Regions from separate parts of the Pseudomonas veronii genome, predicted to be linked through region 3. Evidence: riboswitches for the same ligand, from Rfam matches in the RefSeq annotation. Region 3 holds a riboswitch; each other region holds the start of a gene.

Region 1 (7,324 bases), 1.0 Mb from region 3:
AGAGGCCACTAACGGTTCGATCGGAGCCGTTCAGTCAGCATGAAACCGATTCAGCTGCCCTTAGGTGTGCGTCTGCGTGACGACGCCACCTTTATCAATTACTACCCAGGCGCCAACGCCGCAGCACTCGGCTATGTCGAGCGGCTCTGCGAAGCCGACGCCGGGTGGACTGAAAGCCTGATCTACCTGTGGGGCAAGCAAGGCGTGGGGCGCACCCACCTGTTGCAGGCCGCGTGCCTGCGCTTCGAGCAGATGGGCGAACCGGCGGTTTACCTGCCGTTGGCGGAGTTGATGGACCGCGGGATCGGGATTTTCGACAACCTCGAACAATACGAACTGGTGTGCCTGGACGATCTGCAGGCCGTCGCCGGCAAGGCGGATTGGGAAGAGGCGCTGTTTCATCTGTTCAACCGCCTGCGCGACAGCGGGCGCCGCCTGCTGATCGCGGCTTCGACCTCGCCCCGTGAGTTGCCGGTCAAGCTGGCCGACCTCAAGTCGCGCCTGACCCTGGCGCTGATCTTCCAGATGCGCCCGCTGTCCGACGAGGACAAATTGCGTGCCCTGCAATTGCGTGCATCCCGTCGCGGCCTGCACCTCACCGACGAGGTCGGGCACTTTATCCTCACCCGCGGCACCCGCAGCATGAGCGCATTGTTCGATTTGCTCGAGCAGCTCGATCAGGCCTCTTTGCAGGCCCAGCGCAAGCTGACGATTCCCTTCCTCAAGGAAACCCTCGGCTGGTAGCCAGCCCTTGTATTTCGGGGGCTTCGGCAAATTTCAGGCGCCAGGAAACCTGCGTTTTGGCCGGCTTGGCCACGCAAAACACGCGCAAAGGGTATTAAGGGCTTAGATGTCATAACGCAAACAGTAAGTCACATGGATCACGATTGAATTTGCAAATCGATGTGATAGAAGGCATAGTCTCGACTTCTTTACACATCAGCCACGGTCGTGCCCATGCTAAATCGCTTCGCACCCCTCGTGCCTCTCGCACTTGTCGCTCTGTTGTTTGGTTGCGCCTCCCACCCTCAACAAGTGGCCGAGCAGCACAATCAACAGTATAAAAATCAGGCAAAATTCGTTGCTGCGCAGTCTTCCACTGTTTATGAGGAAGAGCTGGCAACCGAAAAAGAACTGGCCGCCTTCGCTGGCAACAAGCCTTATCAGCTTCCCGTTCTGGCCGACAGCATCCTCGAACGCGGCATGTCCCTGATCGGTACCCGTTACCGTTTCGGCGGTACCTCTGAAGCCGGTTTTGATTGCAGCGGTTTTATCGGTTACCTGTTTCGCGAAGAAGCTGGCATGAACCTGCCACGCTCCACCCGCGAAATGATCAACGTGAATGCACCGTTGGTCGCGCGTAACAACCTCAAGCCTGGGGATCTGCTTTTCTTCAGTACCAGTGGCCGCGGTCGCGTCAGTCACGCCGGTATCTACCTGGGCGATAACCAGTTTATCCACTCCAGCAGCCGCCGCAGCGGTGGTGTTCGAGTCGACAGCCTGGGCGACAGCTACTGGAGCAAAACCTTCATCGAAGCCAAGCGCGCACTCGCCATGGCCCCGACGACGATTACCGCTAGCAAGTAAAGTTAAAGTGATACTTGAAGTTTGACGTGTAAGCGCTAGAATCTCTGGACATTGTTGTAATCCGTTCGCGCAAGCCATGCTTGCGCGTTCTGGTTTTCAGCGTTCGGCAGCGAAAGCCGCATCCAGACCAGGATTGTTCTGCACATGTCGACCTCGGCCCGCCTGATTCTTATTGTTTGCGCCGCGCTGCTCAGCGCCTGCGCAAGCCGCCCGCAGCCTGCGCCCGTAGCGGCCAAGCCTAAACCAGTGTTCAACTATTCCAGCCAGAGTTCGCCGGTCGCTGAAGACGTGCTGTTCCGCGCGCTGGGCCTGGTCGGTACGCCTTATCGTTGGGGCGGCAATACGCCGGACTCCGGTTTCGATTGCAGCGGGTTGATCGGGTTTGTCTACCGTGATGCCGCGGGTATCTCTCTGCCGCGCACCACGCGCGAACTGATCGTGATGCGCGCCCAGGACGTCAGCGCACAGAACCTGCAAACCGGTGACCTGCTGTTCTTCGCCACGGGTGGCGGCTCGCAGGTCAGCCACGCCGGGATCTATGTCGGCGAAGGGCGCTTTGTGCATGCGCCGCAGACGGGCGGTACGGTGAAGCTGGACACCTTGTCCAAAGCCTACTGGCAGAACGCCTACCTGAGCGCCAAGCGCGTGTTGCCGGCTGAGCACTTGGCCCGCAACCCCTAAGCCAAACCAGGATCCAAATGTGGGAGGGAGCTTGCTCCCGATGAGGGCGTGTCAGTCCATGCATTCAGTGACTGACCCACCGCTATCGTGGGCAAGACGAATCGTCGCACCGCCCCTCCCACATTTGTAATAGTTACTTAGCCGCAGAAACCCGCCACACCTTATTCCCCACATCGTCCGCCACCAGCAAGTCGCCCTGCTTGTCGATGACCACGCCAACCGGTCGTCCCATGGCTTGTTCTTCGCTGTTGAGGAACCCGGTCAGCACGTCCACTGGCGGCCCCTTCGGCTTGCCGCCCTCGAACGGTACGAAGATCACCTTGTAGCCGCTGTGCGGCTTGCGGTTCCACGAGCCGTGCTGGCCGATAAACGCACCGTTGATAAAGGGCGCTGGGAGTTTGCTGCCCTCGGCGAAGGTCAGGCCCAGCGAGGCGGTGTGTGGGCCTACGGCGTAGTCCGGCGCAATGGCTTTGGCCACCAGGTCCGGGTTCTGCGGTGTGACGCGTACATCCACATGCTGCCCGTAATAGCTGAAGGGCCAGCCATAAAAGGCGCCATCCTGGACCGAGGTGATGTAGTCCGGCACCAGGTCGCTGCCGATCTCGTCGCGCTCGTTCACTGCCGTCCACAGCTTGCCGCTCTGCGGTTCCCAGGCCATGCCGTTCGGGTTGCGCAGGCCGGAGGCGAAGATACGGTGCTGGCCGCTGGCGCGGTCGACTTCCCAGATCGCCGCGCGGCCTTGTTCCGCTTCCAGGCCGTTCTCGGCGACGTTGCTGTTGGAACCGACGCTCACATACAACTTGCTGCCGTCCTTGCTGGCCACCACGTTTTTCGTCCAGTGATGGTTGATGCTGCCCGCTGGCAGGTCGATGACCTTGCTGCCGGCGGCCTTGATCGCGGTTTCGCCGGTCTGATAGGGAAAGCGCAACAGCTTGTCCGAATCGGCCACGTACAGGTCATTGCCCACCAGCGTCATGCCGAAGGGCGAGTTGAGGTTTTCCAGGAACACGGTGCGGGTCTCCGCGACCCCGTCATGGTCGGCATCGCGCAGCAGGGTGATGCGGTTCGGGCTCGGCACACCGGCGCCGGCGCGGCCCATGACTGTCTGCATCACCCAACCCCGCACGCCTTTGGCGTCGTCCGGCTTGGGCGGCGCGTTGGTTTCCGCCACCAGCACATCGCCATTGGGCAGTACATACAGCCAGCGCGGGTGGTCCAGGCCTTCGGCGAACGCCACCACCTGGGTGCCGGCGGCGGCCGTGGGCTGGGTGCCCGCCGGCCAGCCGATGGCCGGGGCGATGTTCACAGTGGGGATCAGGGTCTTGTTCGGCTCCGGCAGCTGCGGTGAAGGCCCGGTGCCATCGGACACCTTCAGGGTCGAGCTTTCCCCGCAGGCGGCGAGGGTGCCCGCGAGCATGATCAGTAAGGCGAGTCTTGTTTTATGCATGGTTTTCTCCTGGATGCCTGTAAGGGTAGAGGCGCCCGATGCGGCGATGGTTCAAGTGCAAGGCCAGCTTTAATTGACGCTCCACCCCCAACCCACTAACCTTCGCCGCTTGTTCCAGGTGCTCTGTGACCCACGGGTCGACTGAGTGAAACAGGGAAGCCGGTGAGTGAGCGCACTTGTACACAGTGCTGCCGCGATTCCGGCGCTGCCCCCGCAACGGTAAATGAGTCAAGACGGTGCTGTTTGCCACTGTATCGCCCGCGATATGGGAAGGCGCGCCGTCGGCGTGCGCTCTAGCGCGCCACTCATGAGCCCGGAGACCGGCCTGGATCATCCAACAGCATCACGGTGGGCGATGCTTGGCTGTCTGTTGTTGTTTTTTCCTGCCCGCCGTTTTTTGTCCAGCCCCAACGGAGAGCTGCCATGACCGATTCCCCCGAGCGCGACGAACGCCATCTGGCGCGCATGCTGCGCAAAAAAGCCGTGATCGATGAACGCATCGCCAATTCCCCGAACGAATGCGGCTTGCTGTTGGTGCTGACCGGCAACGGCAAAGGCAAGAGTAGCTCGGCGTTTGGCATGCTGGCCCGCGCCATGGGCCACGGCATACAGTGCGGCGTGGTGCAGTTCATCAAGGGGCGCAACAGCACCGGCGAAGAACTGTTCTTCCGCCGTTTCCCCGAGCAAGTGCGTTTCCATGTAATGGGCGAGGGCTTTACCTGGGAAACCCAGGACCGCCAGCGCGACATCGCGGCCGCCGAGGCCGCCTGGGCGGTGTCCCGCCAATTGCTGCAAGACCCGAGCATCGGCCTGGTGGTGCTGGATGAGCTGAACATCGCGCTCAAGCACGGCTACCTCGACCTCGATCAAGTCCTCAGCGACCTGCAGGCCCGCCCGCCGATGCAGCACGTGGTGGTCACCGGCCGTGGCGCCAAGCCTGAACTGATCGAAATGGGCGACACCGTCACCGACATGGGCATGCTCAAGCATGCGTTCCAGGCCGGTATCAAGGCACAGAAAGGCGTCGAACTTTGAATCAGCCCCGCCATTGCCCGGCTGTCTTGATCGCCGCACCGGCGTCCGGCCAGGGCAAAACCACGGTCACCGCCGCGCTGGCGCGCTTGCACCGCAACCTGGGGCGCAAGGTGCGTGTGTTCAAATGCGGCCCGGACTTCCTCGACCCAATGATCCACGAGCGCGCCAGCGGTGCGCCGGTGTATCAATTGGACATGTGGATGGTGGGTGAGCAGGAAAGTCGCCGCCTACTGTGGGAAGCAGCGGGGGAGGCGGACCTGATCCTGATCGAAGGCGTGATGGGGCTGTTCGACGGCACACCTTCCAGCGCCGACCTGGCGCGGCACTTCGGTGTGCCGGTGCTCGGCGTGATCGATGGCACGGCCATGGCGCAGACCTTCGGCGCCCTGGCCCTCGGCCTGGCACGCTATCAGCCGGACTTGCCGTTCGCCGGCGTGCTGGCCAACCGCGTCGGCACCCTGCGCCATGCGCAATTGCTCGAAGGCAGCCTCACCGAAGGCCTGCGCTGGTATGGCGCGTTGTCCCGCGAGACTGCTATCGAATTACCCAGTCGCCACCTGGGCCTGGTGCAAGCCAGCGAACTGAATGACCTCGACCTGCGCCTGGACGCCGCCGCCCAAGCGTTGGGCAGCAGTTGCGAGGTTGCGTTGCCGCCGCCGGTCACCTTTGCCGCACCGCCGGTAACCCGCGCCGAACCGTTGCTGGCTGGCGTGCGGATCGCCGTCGCGCGTGACGAAGCCTTCGCCTTCACTTACGGTGCCAGCCTCGATCTGCTGCGGGCGATGGGCGCCGAGTTGAGCTTCTTCTCGCCGATCCATGATCGCCAATTGCCAGACGCCGACAGCCTCTATCTGCCCGGTGGTTACCCGGAATTGCATCACCAGGCGCTGTCGGAAAACACCGCGATGCTGGAGGCGATCCGTGCCCATCACGCTGCCGGCAAACCGCTGCTCGCCGAGTGTGGCGGCATGCTCTATCTACTGGACTCGCTCACCGATGTCGACGGCCTCCGCGCCGGACTGGTCGGCCTGCTGCAGGGCGCTGCGGTGATGCAAAAGAAGCTCGCGGCGCTGGCTCTGCAAAGCGTCGAATTGCCCGAGGGCGTGTTGCGTGGGCACACCTATCACCACTCGCTGACCAGCACCGACTGGGTGCCCATTGCCCGTGGCGTGAGCCCCAATGGCGGGCGCGGGGCCGAGGCGGTGTATCGACAGGGGCGGCTGACCGCTTCCTACGTTCACTTCTACTTCCCCTCCAACCCCCGGGCCGTGGCCGCTCTGTTTGCGCCCGAGCGAGTCGCACCGCACGCTGCGCCACAGCACGAATCCACGGTGGAAGCGGGCTTGCCCGCGATAGGCTCATGACCGACAACGCTTTCCCCCAGGCCGAGCGCGACGCCGTCTACCGTGCCATCGCCGAACGCCGTGACATGCGTCACTTCAGCGGCGGTGACGTGGCTCCCGAACTGCTGCAGCGCTTGCTCCAGGCCGCACACCAGGCGCCGAGCGTCGGCTTGATGCAGCCGTGGCGTTTTATCCGCATCAGCGACCGCCCATTGCGTGGGCGGATTCAACAGTTGGTGGAGGAAGAACGCATACGCACCGCCGAGGCCTTGGGCGAGCGTTCCGATACGTTCATGAAGCTCAAGGTCGAAGGCATCCACGACTGCGCCGAAGTGCTGGTGGCGGCGCTGATGGATGAGCGCGAGCGACATATCTTCGGCCGGCGTACCTTGCCGGAAATGGACATGGCCTCGCTGTCCTGCGCGATCCAGAATCTGTGGCTGGCCGCGCGGGTCGAAGGGCTGGGCATGGGTTGGGTGTCGTTGTTCGAACCGCAGGCCCTGGCCGACCTGCTGGGCTTGCCGCCCGGCGCGAAACCCTTGGCGGTGTTGTGCCTGGGGCCGGTCGAAGCGTTCTATCCGGCACCGATGTTGCAGCTCGAAGGCTGGGCCGAACCGCGCCCGCTGAGCGACATGTTGTATGAAAATACCTGGGGAGTGCGTCAATGAGTGTGGCCTTGCTGTGTGTCGCTGCGGTGGCGCTGGATGCGCTGCTGGGCGAGCCCAGGCGCTGGCATCCGCTGGTGGCGTTCGGCAACTTCGCCGCGCGCATCGAGCAGCGTTTCAACAGCGGTGGCCGTGGCTGGCGCAGCCATGGCGTGACCGCCTGGTTTATTGCGGTGGTGCCGTTGACGCTGTTGGCCACCGCGTTGTCGTGGGCGCCTTACATCGGCTGGGTGCTGGAGATCCTCGCGTTGTACTGTGCCCTCGGCATGCGCAGTCTCGGCGAGCACGTGATCCCGGTGGCCCAGGCCCTGCGCGGTGATGACCTGGACGAAGCCCGGCGGCGCGTGAGTTACCTGGTGAGTCGCCAGACCAGTGAACTGGATCGCACTGAAGTCGCTCGCGCCGCCACCGAATCGGTGCTGGAAAACGGCAGCGACGCGGTGTTTGCCGCACTGTTCTGGTTTGTCGTCGCGGGTGTGCCGGGCGTGGTGCTGTACCGCTTGAGCAACACCCTTGACGCCATGTGGGGCTATCGCAACGAACGCTTCGAGCGTTTCGGATGGGCG
Region 2 (7,324 bases), 780 kb from region 3:
ACGCCGAGGTTTGCAGCAGGGCCACGCACGCCGCGATCAGCATCACGGTGATGCGCGCTGCGTCGCTACACAGATTGCGCGCCATGCCCCACACGGCTTGGGCGACCACGGCGACGGCCACCACCTTAAGGCCATGCAGCGCACCCGGCGGGAGCGCCGTGCTGTGCTGGGCAATGCCCAAGGCGAACAGGATCAGCACAACGGCCGACGGCAGCGTAAACCCCAACCATGCCGCCAGCGCCCCACCGTAGCCAGCCCGCGACAGACCCAGCGCGATACCTACCTGGCTGCTGGCCGGGCCGGGCAGGAATTGGCACAGCGCGACCAAATCCCCATAACTGCGCTCGCTCAGCCAGCGGCGCCGGGTGACGAACTCGTCGCGAAAGTAACCCAGGTGTGCGACGGGGCCACCGAAGGAGGTGAGCCCCAAGCGCAGGAAAATCAGAAACACCGACCAGGAGCTGGCGGGGCGATCAGTCGGGGAATGGGCCAAGGTCGGCGTCTCGGTGAGGGCAATAGGGGAGCGGTGTGTCGAGGCACCTTAGCGAATTTTGATGACGTGAAGAAGAGGCCGTTACGTGAAAGCGTAACCCGCGTTGTTGTACTGTTGGCTCCCCAGGACAGGTGCCCACTGCAAAGGATTGAACATGACATTGACCGTCGAAACCTTTCTCGAGTTGGCCATGGCCAACCCCATCAACGCCGAGATCACCGCGCGCCTGCCGGCCCTTGGTGTGAACCAGTGCATGCTGACCGCGGGCTGTCTGTTCCAGGCTGTTTGGAATCATCAGTCGAATCTGCCTGCTGACCAGGGGGTAAAGGACTACGACGTTTTTTACTTCGACCCGGACCTTTCCTGGGAGGCCGAAGACGTGGTCATTCGCGCTGCACAGCGGCTGTTCGAGGATTTGGAGGTAGAAATTGAAGTGAAGAATCAGGCGCGCGTTCACCTTTGGTATGGCCAGCGGTTTGGCCGACCGTATCCGCAGCTGCACTCCGCGCGCGCCGGGATTGATCGTTACCTGGTGGCCGGGACGTGCATCGGGCTGGATGTGGCGACGGGCGAGGTGTATGCGCCGTTTGGTTTGACTGATATGGAGCAGGGCCTGCTCAGGATCAACCCGATCAATCCTGAGCCGGAGTTGTTTGCGCAGAAGGCGCGCAGCTATCAGGCGCGATGGCCTTGGCTGAGGATTGTCGAGGATTAGCCCAGCGCGCGCGGCCGTTCGGCAGGTGCTGCGCGCTGATCCCATCGCCGCCTCGCCGGGCTCGACAGCGCCGACATTTGAACGGTGTTGCCGTTAAGCGCGCAGTCGCAGAATCTGCGCCCCGTCAAACGGGTCCGTCAGGTAGTGCGCCTGCACCCCGAAGGTGTCCTGCAGCCGCTGCGGCGTCAGCACGTCCTGCGGCTTGCCCAGCGCCACCAAACGCCCGCGGTCCAGCACGGCCAGGCGATCACAGGTCAGTGCCTGGTTGAGATCGTGCAGGGCGATCAAGGTCGTCACGGGTAACGCCTGCACGCCCTTGAGAATCGACAGTTGATGCTGAATATCCAGGTGGTTGGTCGGCTCATCCAACACCAGAATCTGTGGCCGTTGCGCCAGGGCGCGGGCGATGTGTACGCGTTGGCGCTCACCGCCGGAGAGGCTGCGCCAGGCGCGGTTGCTCAAGTGCATGGCGTCCACGTCGTGCAGCGCCTGGCGCACGATGCGATCGTCTGCCTCGGACCACGGGCTCAGCGCTGACAGCCACGGGGTGCGGCCCAATGCGACAGCGTCGAACACCCGAATGGCATCGTCGGTGTCGGCCTGTTGTTCCACCACGGCCAGACGTTGTGCCACGGTGCGGCGGGGCAGTTCGCCCAGGCGCTCGCCACCCAGGCGTACTTCGCCATGAGCGGGGGTACGCAACCCGGCCAACAGTTTGAGCAAGGTGGATTTACCCGAGCCGTTCGGGCCGACGATCCCGAGGGTTTCGCCGGGCGCCACCTCCAGGTGGATATCCCGCAGCAACTCGGCTTCCCGCACCTTGAAGCCCAGCCCGCTGCAGCTCAATACCGGCGCACTCATCGAGGGTTTCTCCGGCCGATCAGAATCAGTGCAAACACCGGCGCGCCGACCAGCGCAGTGACCACGCCGACCGGAATCACCTGGCCCTTGATCAAGGTGCGCGACAGTACATCCGCTGCAATCAAAAACAGCGCGCCGCCCAATGCGCTGGCCGGCAACAGGCGCGAGTGCCCGGTGCCGAGCAGCAGGCGCGCGGCATGGGGAATCACCAGCCCGACAAAACCGATGGAGCCGACAATCGATACCATCACCGCCGTGACCAGCGCCGCGCAGCCCACCAGCACCCATTGCACGCGGCGCACCGGGATGCCGAGGGAGGCCGCCGAGTCGCGCCCAAAGGTGAACGCATCCAGCGCCCGACGATGCCACAGGCACACCGCCAACCCGGCGACCGCCACCGGCACCGCCAGCCACACCGACGGCCAACGCACGCCGCTGAGGTTGCCCAGCAGCCAGAACAGAATGCCGCGCGCCTGTTCGGAGCTGGCCGACTTGGTGATCAGGAACGCGGTGAGCGCATTGAACAGCTGCGAGCCGGCAATGCCTGCGAGGATGATCTGCCCGGTGCCGCTGGACGAACCGCTGGCCCGTGCGAGCAATACCACCAGCGCAAACGCCGCCATCGCTCCGCCGAACGCACCGACCGACAGCGAAACCAAGCCGCCGCCGACGCCCATCAGCACCACCAGGACTGCGCCGGTCGAAGCGCCGGCGCTGATGCCCAGCAGGTAAGGATCGGCCAGGGGGTTGCGCAACAACGACTGCAAAATCACCCCGCAGGTGGCCAGCCCGGCCCCGCATGCGGCGGCGACCAGGGCGCGGGTCAGGCGGTAGTTCCACACCACGCCTTCATCGATCGGGTCCAGCACGTAGCCGGCCGCCCACAGTTTGTTGGCGAGTACCTGCAACACCACCTGCGGTGCGATGGCGGTTTCGCCGATGGCCACGCCGGCGAGCACGGCGATCAGTAGCAATACCAGGGCGAGTAGGGTTCGTATCATTTCGGCAGGTCGTAGCCGTCGATGGCCGCAGCCAGTTGTTCAAGACCCTCGAAGGTCCGCACGCTGGCCTGCAGGGCCATGGCGTCGAGGATGATGATGCGGTTGTGTTTCACCGCGTCCATGTTGCGCGTCACCGGGTCGCTGCGCAGGAAGGCGAGCTTCTGTGCATGATCGTCGGCCGGGTAGCGGCGGCGGTCCATGCGGGCGATCACCAGCACGGTGGGGTTGGCCTTGGCGATGGTTTCCCAGCCGACGGCGGGCCATTCCTCATCAGACTGCACCACGTTGCGCAGGCCGAGCGTTTGCAGCATGAACTCGGGGACACCCTTGTGACCGGCCACATAGGGATCGCTGGCCATCTCGGCGCTGGAAAACCACACCAGCGCGCTGGCCTGCTTGAGCCCCTTGGCTTGCACGGTGGCGACGGACTTGGCCAGGCGCGCCTTGAGTTCATCGTTGAGTTGCTGGCCGCGATCCTGCACGTCGAAAATCTCCGCCAACTGGCGGATGCCCTTGTAGATCGTGTCGATGCGGAACGGCTCCAGCCGCGTGCCGTCGGCGCCCACCCGGTTGTTCTTGGCTTCGCAGTCGGAGGGCAGCAGGTAGGTGGGGATCTTCAACTCATGAAACTGCTCGCGGGTGCCCACCACGCCTTGCGGGCCGACCACCCATTCCAGCTCGGCCGCCACCAGTTGCGGGCGCTTGGCGATCACCGACTCGAAGCTCGGTTCGTTATTGGCCAGGCGTTCGATGCCGTCGTTCAGCGCCTTGAACTGTGGCAGCACGTTGTTGAACCACAGCGACGTGCCGACCACTCTATCGCCCACGCCGAGGGCATAGAGCATTTCGGTGGCAGCCTGGCCGATGGTCACGGCGCGGGCGGGCGCTTGCGCGAAGGTCAGGCTGCTGCCGCAGTTCTCCACCGTCAGCGGGTACTGAGTGGGGGCCGCTTGGGCCAGGGCACACAGGCCCAGGCCGGTGAGCAGGGCGGTAACGCGTGGCAGCATTGGGCAATCTCCTTGGAGCCGTACCTGGAACAGGGGGTGTACGGTTCGGAAACACGCCCTCGACCGCTGCGGGTGAGGCAGGCAAGGATGTCCTTCCCGGACACCCCGCCGGTTAGTGATTTTGCTGGGCCGGCAGGTCTCCTGACTGATGCGTCGTCGCCACGCTCCGGCCTTCCCGGACGGGGTCCAGTGGCAGTGGGGGAGCGGGCTCGGCATCTACAGTTGCGGGGGCAGTTCCGATTGGCGCGGTGTACCGCGCTTCGGATTCCCTATTAGTCCCGTTTGGGAACCGGCGCGGTATGGTAGTCGATCACGGCGGGGCGATATAGCCTTAGGTCGTCCGGTTACAGACGAATATCTTCAGGGCCCTGGATCAGCGCTTCAATTCGCGTCCCCGTGGCGCGCTCTTCATTGCTGAAACCATCGTAGTCGGCCAGGTTGGCGAAGCGGATACCGGTCAAGCGTTCGATCTGAATCACGCTGCGCTGGTAGGTTCTGAGCTGGCCGAACATGAGGTCGAGCTGACCCAGCTCGCGGTTTTGGTCGATCATGTAGGCGCTGGCGCAGGGCTTGCCGTCGTCGCTGAGGTAGGCGACCACTTTCCAGAACGCTTTGGGGATTTTAACGCCCCGGTAGACGCGGTCGTCGTCCGCCAACACCGGGCCGGTAAACACCGTGGCCCGGGCTTTCCAGCGTTGTGTGTTATCGAGAATGTAGTCCTCGAGTTCCAGCCAGGTCTTCTGGTTGAACCCGCTCATCTGCGGTGAGCAGTTGGTGAAGTGGAAGGTGTCGGCATTGGCGATGTTGGCCGCGTCACCCCAGTTGGGGTCCTGTCGGCGCACCAGATGACCGCGGTCCAGGCCATTGTCGGTGTAGAGCGCATCACCCACCTGTGCGCTGATGGGCAGGCGGCCGTCGTAGGCCCAGGCGTCGTTGCTGCGGATGATATCCACATGCTGTGCGCCATCGATATTGGCGCCCACGTAGAGTGCCAGTCGCCTCGAGCGCGACATGGTCACTGAGAAATGCGTGTAGTCCAGGCGCAGCGGCTGTACGTCAGCCAGCAGGGCTTCATCCACCGTGGGCCATGGCACCACGAAGCGGTCGAGAAACGCTTCAGCGTAGCCGCGCCGGTCCTGCAGGTCCTTGGCCGCGGTGACACGCGCAGTCGCCGCCCTGGCCTCCATGAGGCTGGGGCCAGCCGCGAGCAACGGGCGCAGGTCGGCGAGCCGGGGGCGGTGCGAAAGGTCGATTTTGGTGGCGCGTGGGGGCATTGTAAGTTCCTCGCAGTCCTCGGATTAACACTACTGCAGCATAGCTTCATGACAATTTGGCCCAAGCCGCCACGGCAGGACTATTCTTGAACGGTTACCCGGACGTTCACCCCACGCCAAAATGGAGCCAGCCAATGTGTGTTCGCCAGCATCGCAACCCGATTTTCTGCCTGATCCCGCCATACATGCTCGACCAGATCGCCCGCAACGGCGATAAAGCGCAACGGGAAGTCGCGTTACGCACACGCGCCAAAGACAGCACGTTCCGTTCGTTGCGCATGGTTGCCGTACCCGCCAAAGGGGCCGCCCACATGGCCCTGCCCATGGGCGCCGAAAAACGGCGTTCGATCTACAGCGCCGAGGGCGCCGATAGCCTGCCGGGCAAGTTGATCCGTGGCGAAGGGCAACCCGTCAGTGGTGATGTGGCGGTGGACGAGGCCTACGATGGGTTGGGCGCCACATTCGATTTTTTCGATCAGGTCTTCGACCGCAACTCCATAGACGACGCCGGTATGGCGCTGGACGCGACCGTTCATTTTGGCCAGAACTACAACAATGCATTCTGGAACTCGAGCCAGATGGTGTTTGGTAATGGCGATCAGCAACTATTCAACCGGTTCACGATAGCCCTTGATGTCATTGGCCATGAGTTGGCCCACGGTGTGACCGAGGATGAGGCCAAGCTGATGTATTTCAATCAATCCGGTGCGTTGAACGAGTCGCTGTCCGACGTGTTCGGCTCACTGATCAAGCAGTACGCGCTGCAGCAAACGGCGCAAGATGCGGATTGGTTGATCGGCAAAGGGTTGTTTACCAAGAAAATCAAAGGCACTGCGTTGCGCTCGATGAAAGCGCCGGGCACCGCGTTCGATGACAAGCTGCTGGGCAAGGACCCTCAGCCTGGGCATATGGACGATTTCGTGCAGACCTATGAGGACAACGGCGGGGTGCATATCAATTCCGGTATTCCCAACCATGCGTTCTATCAGGTAGCCACGAAGATCGGCGGGTTTGCCTGGGAGCGCGCAGGGCGTATCTGGTATGACGCGTTACGCGATGCGCGGTTGCGGCCGAACGCGGGGTTTCTGCGTTTCGCGCGCATCACCTACGACATTGCCGGTCGGCTGTACGGTGCTGGCAAGGCCGAGCACAAGGCGGTGAAGGAAGGCTGGAAAGCAGTGGGCATTAACGTCTGACAACCCGCCTGGGCGGTGAGGAACAGCCATGCAAATTTCGATCAAGGAAATTGGGGGACCCGCGTTTTTCCCGGGCCTGGCCCGACCGAACACCGTGGAACTGGAGACGCTGCCCGAGGCGGACCAGCAAGAGTTGCGGCAACTGATCGAGGCTTCACACTTCTTTCAGTTGCCGCAAAGCACCGCGCCGGAACCCGGTAATCCAGGCCAGGTGCATTACACCCTGACCGTGACCGAAGGTGAGCGCGAGCACACGGTCTGTGTGCTCGCGCCAGTGAAGTCAGAGGCGCTGGACGGGCTGGTGCAGTGCGTGCGCCGGCATATCCGCTGCTGAGCCTGCTGCGCAGCCCCGCGGGATCACGCTCCCTTGCCGCAGGGATTGCTGTGGATTATTTGCGATCCAGCCACACCGTCTGCGCATTGCAGAATTCCCGCACGCCAAAGTGCGACAACTCCCGCCCAAAGCCGCTTTTCTTCACGCCGCCAAACGCCACCCGCGGGTCGGACACGCTGAAGGCGTTGACGAAGATCCCGCCGGTTTCCAGCTGGTCGGCGATCTCGCGTGCTTTCGCCGAGTCGCGGGTGAAGATGCTCGCGGTCAGGCCGAACTCGCTGTCGTTGGCCAGGGCCACGGCGTGATCGGCGTCGCGGGCGCTGATGATGGAGGCGACGGGGCCGAACAGCTCTTGTTTGAACGAGGTCATCTGGTCGGTGACGTCGGCCAGTACGGTCGGTGCGTAGTAGTTGCCGGCGCCGGGCACTTTGTCGCCGCCCAGC
Region 3 (7,324 bases):
GTTCCGGCAAGGCGATGTGCATCGCCAGGTCGCGCGGGCCGAGGCCTTGTTCGCTGGCCTGCCAGGCGGGTTGGTTGTCCTGGGCGCAAATCGCCTGGATCACCGGGATATTGCGGCGAAACGGGCGCAAATGCGGCGCTTCGGGGCTGGACTGGGCAAAGCCGGTGGTGTTGAGAATCACCGCCGCCCCGACCTCATCCAGCCAGTCCTCGACCACCGTCAGGCAGCCGGGCTCCTTCAGACTGGCCACTGCCATCGGCAACGGATTCAGGCCCGCCGCCTGCAGACGCTGGCAGAACACATCGATAAAACCGGTATTGGCCGCTTGCAGATGGGAGCGGTAGAACAGCACCGCCGCCACCGGGCACTCAGGATTCCAATCCAACTGCCAGTCGTTGAGGCACGCATTGGCCTTACGCGGGTGATAAATCGCGCTGCGCGCCAGGGTTTGCGGCTCGGCCCAGGCATAGTCGCGGCCCAGGTAGGCGCTGGCCAGGCAGCGATAAAAATCCAGCGCATTACCCAGGCCGCCCTGGCGCAGGAACTGCCACAGGCGGTCACGCGCTGCGGCATCCACGGTGCTGAGGCCGCTGAGTTCCGGGTCGGGGCGGTCATCCCCCGGCACCAGGATCAGCGTGACCCCGCGCTCGGCCAACGCCACCAGACGCTCGACGCCGTAACGCCAATAGCCGATGCCGCCGTGCAGGGAAATCAGGATGACCTTGGCGTGGCGCAGCACTTCATCGACGTACAGGTCCACCGATGCATGGTTCTGCACCTGCATCGGGTTGGCCAGGCGCAGGCTCGGGTAATCCTCGGGCAACTGCTGGGCCGCTTCGGCCAGCAGCGCCAGGCTGGAGTCGCCGCTGCACAGGATCACCAGCTCGGCGGGGGTTTGCCCAAGGTCGGCAATGTTGTCGTCCGCGACGAAACCGCCGGGCTGGGTCCTGAGCAGGTGCACGGGTTAAACGCTGAGGGCGGCGCGCAATTGCGCTTCGAGGCCCGCCGCGTCGAGGTCCTGGCCGATCAGCACCAGGCGCGTGATGCGCGCTTCGTCGGCGCTCCAGGCGCGGTCGAAGTGTTTGTCGAAGCGCGTGCCCACGCCCTGGATCAGCAGGCGCATCGGCTTGTTCGGGATCGCCGCGAAGCCTTTGACGCGCAGGATGCCGTGCTGCACCACCAATTGGCTCAGGGCGTCGAGCAGCAGGGCTTCGTCGGACTGGGGCAAGTCGATGGAAATGGAGTCGAACGCATCGTGATCATGATCATGATCGTCTTCACCTTCGTGATGATGATCGTGATGGCTGTGGCGACCGTCGATGTGCTCTTCAGAGCCGGCGCCCAGGCCGATCAAGACGTCCAGCGGCACCCGACCGCTGCTGGCTTCGATGATCTTCACCGCCGGCGGCAACTCTTCGGCGACTTCCAGGCGCACGCGGGCCAGGTCGTCGGGGCTGATCAGGTCGCACTTGTTGAGGATCACCAGGTCGGCGCTGGCCAGTTGGTCGGCGAACAGTTCATGCAACGGTGATTCGTGGTCCAGGTTCGGGTCGAGTTTGCGCTGGGCGTCGACCTGATCCGGGAAGGCGGCGAAGGTGCCGGCCGCCACGGCGGGGCTGTCGACCACGGTGATCACCGCATCGACCGTGCAGGCGTTGCGGATTTCCGGCCACTGGAACGCCTGGACCAAGGGTTTTGGCAGGGCCAGGCCGGAGGTTTCGATGAGGATATGGTCAAGGTCGCCGCGACGGGCAACCAGTTCGCGCATCACCGGGAAGAACTCTTCCTGCACGGTGCAGCACAGGCAGCCGTTGGCCAGTTCATACACGCGGCCGTTGGCTTCTTCCTCGGTGCAGCCGATGGAGCACTGTTTGAGGATTTCACCGTCGATGCCCAGCTCGCCGAATTCGTTGACGATCACCGCGATGCGACGGCCCTGGGCGTTATCGAGCATATGGCGCAGCAAGGTGGTTTTGCCCGAGCCGAGAAAGCCGGTAACGATGGTGACGGGGAGTTTGGCCAGTGTTTTCATCGGATGCCCTTGGGGGCGGGCATACGGGACGATAGGCCCTGCGCGACGCGCAGCAGCAGATTTCGTCACCGGATCACCCCGCCCGGTTGAATTGAAAAATCGGTTGCGAGGCAGGTCTCCTGGCTTGGGGCTTGCGGGTCTTGCGACCGGCGCTGGCTGCGCCTTCCCGCCTTGATGGCAGTGGCGTGGCAGTCAGATAAACCCTTCACAGTTGCGGGGGCAGCCGCGGCTTGAACCGCGTTCCCTTCTTAGCTTCGGCCTGGGCCGAAGAACCTCGAGGGTGCAAGGCTACAGGGGCTCAGTCAATTTGACTACCGTCGCCCTGCATGCTTTCCTACACACCTTGTTTCGGGTGCCCTTCACAGGGTGAAACGGGAAACCGGTGCGTCATAGCGATATGACCAGTCCGGTGCTGCCCCCGCAACGGTAAGCGAGCGAAGCGTCACGGCCACTGTGCGTTGTGCATGGGAAGGCGATGCTTTCAGGACTCAGTTCAAGAGCCCCCTCGCAAGCCCGGAGACCGGCCCGAAAAAAATCATCTAACAAACCCGCGGTGGGCGGGCGCTGTTTGAACCCTGCGTGCCTGGCTCGCGGGTTTTGCATGCGCTCGTGTCACCCTGAACCCCTGAAGGGACGCGCCATGTCGATCATCAGCAGCACCTCGTCTAGCACCAGCAGCACCGCCACCCTGAGCCAACGTCTGGGCGCCGCCATCGGCGCGTCGATCCTCGGCGCGTGCCTGGTGTATTTCGCCGGGTTCTCGCATATCGAAGCGGTACACAACGCCGCCCACGATACCCGCCACAGCGCCGCGTTCCCGTGCCATTGAGACCTGCCGACATGATCAAGCGTATTGCGCAAACCGCAGGTTTCAGTGGGCTGCTGGCCGCCCTGTTGTTGACCTTGCTGCAAAGTTTCTGGGTCGCCCCGCTAATCATGCAGGCGGAAACCTTTGAAAAAGCCCCGGCCGCGACGCAAGTGGTACACGAGCACGCCGCCGGCACCGCTGCACACGCCCATGACGCCGAAGCCTGGGAGCCGGAAGACGGCTGGCAGCGCGTGCTGTCGACCACCGGCGGCAATCTGGTGGTGGCGGTCGGTTTCGCCTTGATGCTCGCCGGGCTCTACACCCTGCGCGCGCCGACTCGCACGGCTCAAGGCCTGCTGTGGGGCCTGGCCGGTTACGCGACCTTCGTCCTGGCGCCAACCCTGGGCCTGCCGCCGGAATTGCCGGGCACTGCCGCCGCCGACCTGGCACAACGGCAGATCTGGTGGATCGGCACGGCGGCCTCAACCGCGGCCGGTATCGCGCTGCTGGTATTCGGTGGCAACTGGCTGCTCAAAGCGCTGGGCGCGGCAATCCTCGTGGTGCCTCATGTGATTGGCGCTCCGCAACCTGAAGTGCATTCGATGCTGGCCCCTGAGGCTCTGGAAGCACAGTTCAAGATCGCCTCGCAACTGACCAACATCGCGTTCTGGTTGGCGTTGGGGCTGATCAGCGCCTGGTTGTTTCGCCGCAACCGCGACGATCGATACACCGCATGACCCTCGTGGTCGGCCTGGGCTGCCAGCGCGGCTGCGAGTTTCAAGCCCTGCTGGACCTGCTGAACGCCGCCCTCGCCGAGGGCGGTATCGAGCGCCATCGCATCACCGCCCTGGCCAGCCTTGATCGCAAGCAGGATGAACCGGGCTTGCTGGCCCTGGCCCAATGGCTGAACCTGCCGCTGCACTGCTTCAGCGCGGCGCACCTGGCGATGTATGACGACCGTCTGAGCCACAGGTCCGCCGTCGCCTTTGCCCATACCGGTTGTTACGGCATCGCCGAAAGCGCCGCCCTGGCCCTGGCCGAACAACTCGGCGGCGCCCCTGCGCGCCTGTTGGTCCCGCGCAAAAAATCCGCCCGGGCCACCTTGGCATTGGCCTGCGTCGACTGAAACCGCGATAATCGCCGCTTCCGATCATGAGCGTTCCTCATGCTCGCGCGTTTTTTCACAGGATTTCTCCATGACCGTCTACTTCATCGGCGCCGGCCCCGGCGACCCGGAATTGATCACCGTCAAAGGCCAGCGGCTGATCCGCAGTTGCCCGGTGATCATCTATGCAGGGTCGCTGGTGCCGGCGGCGGTACTGGAGGGGCATCAGGCCGAACAGGTGGTCAACAGCGCCGAACTGCACCTGGAACAGATCATCGAGCTGATCAAGGCCGCCGATGCCAAGGGCCAGGATGTGGCGCGAGTCCACTCCGGCGATCCAAGCCTGTACGGCGCAATTGGCGAACAGATCCGCCTGTTGCGCGAGTTGGGCATTGCGTTCCAGATCATTCCCGGCGTCACCGCCGTGGCCGCCTGCGCGGCGCTGCTGGAGACTGAACTGACCCTGCCGGACATCGCCCAGAGCGTGATTCTCACCCGCTACGCCGATAAAACCCGCATGCCCGCCGGTGAAGACTTCGACAGCCTGGCCCGCCACGGCACGACCATGGCGATTCATCTGGGGGTCAATCACCTGGAGAAGATCGTCGCCGAACTGCTGCCGCACTATGGCGCGGATTGCCCGATTGCCGTGGTACACCGCGCGACCTGGCCGGATCAGGATTGGGCTGTCGGCACCTTGGCGGACATTGCCGAAAAAGTCGCGACCAAGGGCTTCAGGCGCACGGCGCTGATTGTGGTGGGTCGGGTGCTGGCCAGTGACAGTTTCAGCGCGTCGTCGCTGTATCGGGCCGGGCATGCACACCTGTACCGCCCCTAATCAAAAACATCAAAAAACAAACATAAAACACTGATTTAACTAAACAAATACAAAATAAAATGTGGGAGGGAGCTTGCTCCCGATAGCGGCGGGTCAGTCGACTTATCAATCGACAGATACACCGCTATCGGGAGCAAGCTCCCTCCCACACTTAATGTTCAGCGTTAGGTAGGTCGCGTAAGCGGCTGAATTTTAAGCATAAAAAAACGGCGCTCACGGGGCGCCGTTTTTTTGCTCGCAGCGAACACCTGACTCAGTAGTAGGCGTTTTCTTTCTGCGTATGGTCAGTCACATCGCGGACGCCCTTGAGCTCCGGAATGCGCTCCAGCAAGGTACGCTCGATGCCTTCACGCAGGGTCACATCCGCCTGGCCGCAGCCCTGGCAGCCGCCGCCGAACTTCAATACGGCGATACCGTCATCCACCACGTCGATCAAGCTGACCTGCCCACCGTGGCTGGCCAGCCCAGGGTTGATCTCGGTTTGCAGGTAGTAATTGATGCGCTCGTTGACCGGGCTGTCGGCATTGACGTTCGGCACCTTGGCGTTCGGCGCCTTGATGGTCAATTGGCCGCCCATGCGGTCAGTGGCGTAGTCGACCACCGCGTCGTCGAGGAACGCTTCGCTGAAGGCATCGATATACGCGGTGAAGCTTTTCAGCCCCAGCGCGGTGTCTTCCGGCTTCTCTTCGCCCGGCTTGCAGTAGGCGATGCACGTCTCGGCGTACTGGGTGCCAGGCTGGGTGATAAAGACGCGGATGCCGATACCCGGGGTGTTCTGCTTGGACAGCAGGTCAGCCAGGTAATCGTGGGCGGCGTCGGTAATGGTTATGGCAGTCATGGAAACTCCTCACAGGCTTGCTGGCAGTTTACGCCAAAATATTACGCAGATACAAAGCCCCAGTAATTTTGTCGGAAAAGCCTCGCCATCACCGTCAGAGGTTTTCATAGCGGTTCATATCCAGCACACCCTCTTCCAACGGTGTGGTTTCGCGGATGTAGGTCGACAGATCGTGGAAGTACTCCCAGAACTGCGGATGGCTGCGGCGCACACCCCAACGATCGACGATCTTCTCGAAGTGCTGGGCGTCGCGGGCACTTTCCATGGCCGCGACGAACGCCGGCACTTGCTCGGCCGGGATATTGAACATGAAGTTCGGATAACTGCTCAGCACGCCGGGGTAGACCGTCAACGTGTCCAGGCCCGGTTGATAGCGAGAAGCCTCACCCAGCATGAACGCGACATTACTGTGGGCACGGTTGCGCAGCAGGCTGTAGACCTCACGATGACCGGTGCGGGTTTCGATGCGCAGCATGGTCGCTTCCGGCAATTGGTCGATGACCTTGAGCCCCGCCGCCGGGCGTGACGTCAGGCGACTCAGGGCCTGCTCGGCATCGCGCAGCACCGGTTCGAGGCCCGGCCGCGAGCAGTAGGCGCCGACACAGCGATTGATCGGGTCCGGGCTGGCATTGAGGTCGCCATAACGGGCCAGCAACTGGTTGACGAAATCGCGTTTCGGGTCTTTTTCATTCAGTTTCAGGCCGGTGGGTTTATCGTCGTCGATCGACTCATAGTCCATCCACAACTTGACCTTGCCGCCGTTCTGATACCAATCGTCGAGGAAATCGTCCCGCGAATTGGCCGGCATCAGGCGCAGGAAGTTCTGTTCAGCGCCATTGCGGATCAGGTCGAAGTACAAGCGGGTCTGGGCCTGATGGGAGACGTTGCCGAACACGTCGAAGTTGACCACCAATTGGTAGTAGGTGCGCTCCAGCAACGGATAATCGAACAACCACATCGTCTGCGGGACTTCACCGATCAGGCCTTTATTGACCGACGCGCTGTCGAAGTGACGGAAGATGCTCAACAACGCATTGTCGTTGCCGGCCCACAGCGTCGACCAACCGGGCGCCGGCAACTCGCCATAGCGGTAGCGACGCAGCGCTTCGTACTCGTTGCGCTTGTCACGGTACTTGAGCCACAGGCTGAGCACGCTGCCCACGTCGTCGTTCTGCCCGGGCATTGCCAGCAACGGCGTGGCTCGGCCGCGATAGAGCGGATCGGTGATGTACAGGTCGTGTTCGGGGGCCTGGAACAGCGCCCAGAAGTTGTCGCGGATCACGTCCGTGGCGATCTGCCCGCGGCACACCGGGCCGCGGATGAAGGTGCGGACAAAGTACTCGGCGTTATCGAGCATGAACTGGTAGCGCGCCTGGGCCGGAATCGCCTCGAACGTCTCGAACGGGTTGGCACGACGGCCCGGACCGTAGCCCGGCAAGGCGCTGACCTGCCAGTCGCCGCTGTAGAACAAGGCTTTGACCCGTTCCATTTTCGCCGCGCTGAGCGGGTACGTGATGTGGGTCTTATGGACGATCACCCCTTGTATCGGCCACAGCCGGTAGTAGATCCGGGTACCGGGATCGTCGTTGGGGCGACGGGTATTGATCAGGTCGATCGGCTGCCCGCTGGGGGTGCGCGAGCGGACCCACTGGAAGAAATGCCCCGGCTCACCGCCTTCAAAATACAGATGTGCGATAAACAGG

What was found. A riboswitch is a leader RNA that binds a small molecule or an ion and turns the genes downstream of it on or off. The one in region 3 is predicted to bind cobalamin.
Positions count from the first base shown of each region.
Region 1: it holds a riboswitch for cobalamin, as region 3 does, so the genes downstream of both, cobO (cob(I)yrinic acid a,c-diamide adenosyltransferase) here and cobW (cobalamin biosynthesis protein CobW) in region 3, are expected to answer to the same signal.
Region 2: it holds a riboswitch for cobalamin, as region 3 does, so the genes downstream of both, PverR02_RS21780 (ABC transporter substrate-binding protein) here and cobW (cobalamin biosynthesis protein CobW) in region 3, are expected to answer to the same signal.

Region 1 covers NZ_CP018420.1:5,044,840-5,052,163, reverse strand. Annotated here, with positions in the region: gene hda (DnaA regulatory inactivator Hda) at 40-744, shown strand; gene PverR02_RS22995 (C40 family peptidase) at 958-1,587, shown strand; gene PverR02_RS22990 (C40 family peptidase) at 1,732-2,268, shown strand; gene PverR02_RS22985 (PQQ-dependent sugar dehydrogenase) at 2,402-3,715, opposite strand; cobalamin riboswitch at 3,815-4,058, shown strand; gene cobO (cob(I)yrinic acid a,c-diamide adenosyltransferase) at 4,139-4,750, shown strand; gene PverR02_RS22975 (cobyrinate a,c-diamide synthase) at 4,747-6,114, shown strand; gene bluB (5,6-dimethylbenzimidazole synthase) at 6,111-6,761, shown strand; gene cbiB (adenosylcobinamide-phosphate synthase CbiB) at 6,758-7,324, shown strand, end outside.
Region 2 covers NZ_CP018420.1:4,777,165-4,784,488, reverse strand. Annotated here, with positions in the region: gene chrA (chromate efflux transporter) at 1-493, opposite strand, end outside; gene PverR02_RS21795 (nucleotidyltransferase family protein) at 648-1,208, shown strand; gene PverR02_RS21790 (ABC transporter ATP-binding protein) at 1,302-2,069, opposite strand; gene PverR02_RS21785 (FecCD family ABC transporter permease) at 2,066-3,070, opposite strand; gene PverR02_RS21780 (ABC transporter substrate-binding protein) at 3,067-4,077, opposite strand; cobalamin riboswitch at 4,192-4,386, opposite strand; gene PverR02_RS21775 (DNA/RNA non-specific endonuclease) at 4,422-5,351, opposite strand; gene PverR02_RS21770 (M4 family metallopeptidase) at 5,486-6,547, shown strand; gene PverR02_RS21765 (protealysin inhibitor emfourin) at 6,576-6,881, shown strand; gene PverR02_RS21760 (aldehyde dehydrogenase family protein) at 6,937-7,324, opposite strand, start outside.
Region 3 covers NZ_CP018420.1:3,996,773-4,004,096, forward strand. Annotated here, with positions in the region: gene cobN (cobaltochelatase subunit CobN) at 1-961, opposite strand, end outside; gene cobW (cobalamin biosynthesis protein CobW) at 965-2,032, opposite strand; cobalamin riboswitch at 2,125-2,324, opposite strand; cobalamin riboswitch at 2,366-2,575, shown strand; gene PverR02_RS18070 (CbtB domain-containing protein) at 2,673-2,861, shown strand; gene PverR02_RS18075 (CbtA family protein) at 2,873-3,577, shown strand; gene PverR02_RS18080 (cobalamin biosynthesis protein) at 3,574-3,966, shown strand; gene cobM (precorrin-4 C(11)-methyltransferase) at 4,037-4,783, shown strand; gene nfuA (Fe-S biogenesis protein NfuA) at 5,037-5,621, opposite strand; gene PverR02_RS18095 (fatty acid cis/trans isomerase) at 5,716-7,324, opposite strand, start outside.